2 regions of the Trichococcus sp. genome follow, and region 2 is predicted to be linked to the other one. Evidence: predicted binding sites of a transcription regulator. Region 2 holds the regulator's gene; the other holds the start of a gene.
The links. Region 2 encodes Rex, which represses fermentation and respiration genes when NADH is low (regulators of the CRP and FNR family bind a similar motif). Its sites were predicted from a motif close to TTGTGAANTANTTCACAA; they were not measured.

Region 1: a site for Rex is predicted at 746-763, ahead of pflB (formate C-acetyltransferase). Genes of this name have one in related genera too.

What each region holds. Positions count from the first base shown of each region.
Region 1 is NZ_JBSQPW010000007.1:2,660-4,867, forward strand. Features, by position in the region: gene ACTCCX_RS02910 (MATE family efflux transporter) at 1-382, shown strand, start outside; gene pflB (formate C-acetyltransferase) at 789-2,208, shown strand, end outside.
Region 2 is NZ_JBSQPW010000029.1:19,496-21,703, forward strand. Features, by position in the region: gene ACTCCX_RS09140 (lysostaphin resistance A-like protein) at 1-613, shown strand, start outside; gene ACTCCX_RS09145 (DUF4305 domain-containing protein) at 655-861, shown strand; gene ACTCCX_RS09150 (redox-sensing transcriptional repressor Rex) at 962-1,594, opposite strand; gene ACTCCX_RS09155 (ABC-F family ATP-binding cassette domain-containing protein) at 1,943-2,208, shown strand, end outside.

The DNA.
Region 1 (2,208 bases), on a different contig from region 2:
GATAGCCGCACTGATTTATGTGGGCACCTTTGCGTATTCGGACATACTGATCAGCCTCTTCAACAATGAGAATGATCCTGCAATCGCGCAATTGGCGGGTGAAGGCATGAAAATCTATTTCCTGGGCTTTTTCTTTGTCGGCATAAACATCGTGACGGCAATGTTCCTGAGCGCTACCGAAAAGGCACGCGCTGCCTTCGTTATCTCGATCTTGAGGGGGCTGGCTGTCATCGTTCCGCTTGCAATCTTGTTCAGCAAGCTCTGGCAGATGACCGGCATCTGGTCGGCGTTTGTGCTTTCCGAGCTGATTGTCGCCGGATTTGCACTCTATTTAGCGACTGCAACCGAAAAGAGCACTCTTGCTTATGAGAAACGTGACTGATGGATGAAAGCACTTTTACAGAGATTATTCGAGAAAAAACTCCTTGAACAGTTTAGTTCGAGGAGTTTTTAGGTATTCAGAATAATTCGCAAAAGTAAGGGAATCAATAAGCTGGATGCAAGTCCGGAAGAAACGTTTGGTAGGCACTCGATGGAAAAGACGGAAATGTGCATTTGTTCTCGTTTGCATCAGGGAAATCCTGACAAAATAAATAGGTGTCAGGTGAAAACGCCGCCAGTTATATAACAAGTGATACAGAATGGGGGTGTAACTGAAACAGATAAAACCTGTTATGACGGCTTTTGCATCTTTTTTTCGAAAAAATTAGTATAACTGTTACAAATGCATTCGTGATAGTGTATAATGTGAATATAAAAACAAACTTCTATATTGGAGGAATTAACTTATGAGTAATGCATGGCGTGGCTTTAAAGGTTCTAAATGGCAAGAAGGTATTGATGTTCAAGAATTCATCAAAGATAACTACACAGAATATGTTGGCGATGACAGTTTCCTGGAAGGACCTACAGAAGCGACAAATGAGTTATGGCAAGAGATCATAGAACTTAAAAAACAAGAAATCGCTAATGGCGGGGTTTTGGATGCAGACACTTCTGTTGTCAGTACAATAACTTCTCATCCGGCTGGATATATCAACAAAGATCTGGAAAAAATCGTTGGTTTGCAAACAGAAAAACCATTGAAACGCGGCTTGAACGTTTACGGTGGTATCCGTATGGCAGAAACAGCATTAAAATCTTACGGTTACGAGCTTGATCCAGAATTGGATGAGTTTTATACAGAACACCGTAAAACACATAACCAAGGCGTTTTTGATGCTTACGATGACGACATTCGTATGGCCAGACGCAACAAGATCGTTACAGGATTGCCTGATGCTTACGGTCGCGGCCGTATCATTCCAGACTTCAGACGTATCGCATTGTACGGTGTTGATTACTTGAAGAAACAGAAACTGAACGACTGGAACGCATTGCAAGCAAAAACGTATACTGAAGAAGACATTCGTTTGCGTGAAGAAGTTTCAACGCAATATCGTGCATTAGGCAAACTGATTGAATTAGGCAAAATTTATGGCTTCGATATCAGCAGACCGGCAGAAACTGCACAAGAAGCAGTGCAATGGGTTTACCTGGGATTCTTGGCTATGGTTAAAGAAGACAATGGTGCTGCACAAGGTTTAGGACGTATTGCAGAATTCCTGGATATCTATATCGAGCGTGATCTCCAAGAAGGTACTTTGACTGAAAAAGAAGCGCAAGAATTGATTGACCACTTGGTAATGAAAGTGCGTATCGTTCGTCAACTAAGAACACCGGAATACGAAGCTTTATTTGCAGGAGATCCAACATGGGCAACATTGACATTTGCAGGTATGCTTGATGACAACAATTCATTAGTGACAAAAAATACATTCAGATTCTTGCAAACACTCTATAATATGGGTAACGCACCAGAACCTAACATGACTTTGATGTGGAATGAAAAACTTCCTAAAGGATTCAAGGATTTCTGTGCAAAAGTAAGTATTGATACAAGTGCTATCCAATATGAAAATGACGATGTTATGCGTCACTATTATGGAAGCAATGACGTTTCAATCGCTTGCTGCGTAAGTCCGACAGCAGGAGATACAGGTAGTTCTATCCAATTCTTCGGTGCCAGAGCATCCCTTCCTAAAATCCTGACTTATGCCGTTACAGGTGGTTACGATGAGAAAAACAGAAGTAAAGTTATCGATGGCCTAGAACCGATTACAGATGAATACTTGGACTATGACACACTGATGGAAAAAATCGATGCTG
Region 2 (2,208 bases):
CCAACTGCTGCCGGTCTTCATGCTTTTTTTCATTCCGGAGCCAGATCGTATCACAGCTGCCATGAATCTCTCGTTATTCTTCGCTTTCCTGGGAACGGTGCTTATGGTAGCATGGAATAGCAGAAAAAAATGGACCCCACAAAATAGTCTTACGAATCAACCGACTGCCTCAATCGGAAGAACGCTCACGACCGGAGTCTTCGGTTTCGTGGGAGCAGTCCTGATCCAGATCGTTGCAATGAATGTGGAGTATCTTTTGTTCAAAATGCCAGTCGTTTCCGAAAATACCGAAGTATTGCTGGACTTGACAAACCGCTACCCGTTCTTTATTTTTAACATTATCATCTTTGCACCTGTGATGGAGGAATTTGTATTCCGAAAAGCGATTGTCACGCATCTGGTTGACGCAATCGGGATGGTCGGCGCAGCCACCATCAGCGCTTTGATTTTTGCGATTGCGCATAATGATGGGCACTATTTGGTTTACGGCTCTCTGGGGCTATGGTTCTCTTACCTTTATTACAGGACAAGAAACATAGCGGCTCCGATGATTGCGCATGCGTTGATGAATGCCGTATCCGCTTTGCCGATTCTGTCCCAACTCATTTCGTAAGACACGCGTTGCCCGCTATTTAGGAAAAAGAAAGGAATATCATGACTTTAAAAAATCTATTAGTTCAAGTAATCATCCGATTCGTTTTCGCAATCCTCTTCATCTCGTTGGCAGTCGATGCCGTGAATACTGCAGGCTGGGGATTCATGGCGATCATCAGTGTGCTGTTCGCAACAAGTGATATCGTGAAAGGCGTGCGCATGTTCAATGCCTACCTGAAGATCAAGGACAGCATCGACAAAAACTAAGAAAAGCTGAACGGGTTCGTTCAGCCCTGAAAAAAAAGAAGGATTGAGGTCCCCTCATCCTTCTTTTTTACGTTTTCTTCCACTCGGCTGCCGACTTTGCTCAGCCGATATCATTGTCCAAGAAATAGATCAACGTCTGCAATTCATTCGTCAAATCCACATTCTGAACGCGGACATTTTCCGGAACGGAAAGACGGATCGGGGTAAAGTTCATGATGCCGCGAACACCCGCTTCGGTCAGTCGGTTGGTGGCATCCTGCGCCACTTCTTGGGGAACGGTCAAAATGGCCACATCAATCTGCTGGATGCGCAATTGCTCCACCATATCCGTCATCGGGTACACAGGTACACCGCTGAGGATTTTGCCGACGATGCCTTCATTGACGTCAAATGCGGCACTGATGCGCACATTATTGCTGACATGAAAGTTGTAGTTCAACAGGGCATGCCCCAAATTACCTACACCAATCAAAGCCACGTTCGTCAGACGGTCTTGGTTCAAGGTTTTACTGAAGAAATCCAGCAAATACTCGACATCATAGCCGTATCCCCTTTTGCCCAGTGCACCAAAATATGAAAAGTCCCTGCGGATAGTAGCGCTGTCCACTTTTACTGCTTCGCTCAATTCAGTGGATGAAACACGTTTTTTACCAGCGTTATGCAAAAAACGCAAATAGCGGTGGTAAATCGGCAACCTCCTTGCCGTAGCTTTTGGAATATCATTCGTCGACATTATTTTCTCCACTTCTTTCCTCTTCATTTCGTACCTCATATTGTTTGCCCAGTTGGCACAAACTTTAAAAAGTATGTTCACATACTTAAACTTTCATATTATATTAGCTATTATATCATCTGATTGTGAAAAATCTACTAATTTGTTCGAAACCGGACTTGATTGTGAAGCCTTATTTGAACAACATGTGAAATACACTACTAATCGTAAGCGCAGCCACAGATGTTTTTCACATGCACAATTACGTGAATATAGCAATAACTTTGCTTGTCCCTATCGAATCAGTGGTTGCTGTGATAAAATGGAAAGGATAACTGCGAGTATTCATTCAGAAAGAGGACACTACATATGATTTTACTGCAAGGACAAAATTTGGCGCGCCTGTTTGGGGCAAGCGTCTTATTCGACAATATTCAAATTACAGTTCAGGACCATTCGCGCATTGCGCTCGTCGGCCGAAACGGAGCAGGAAAATCAACCCTGTTGAAGATTTTGGCAGGTATCGAAGCGACGGATGCAGGCTCTGTTTCCAAGAGCAAGGATGTTACAATCGGCTACTTGGATCAGCACAGCGCGGTCGATTCCTCCAACACAATATGGCAGGAAATGTTGAC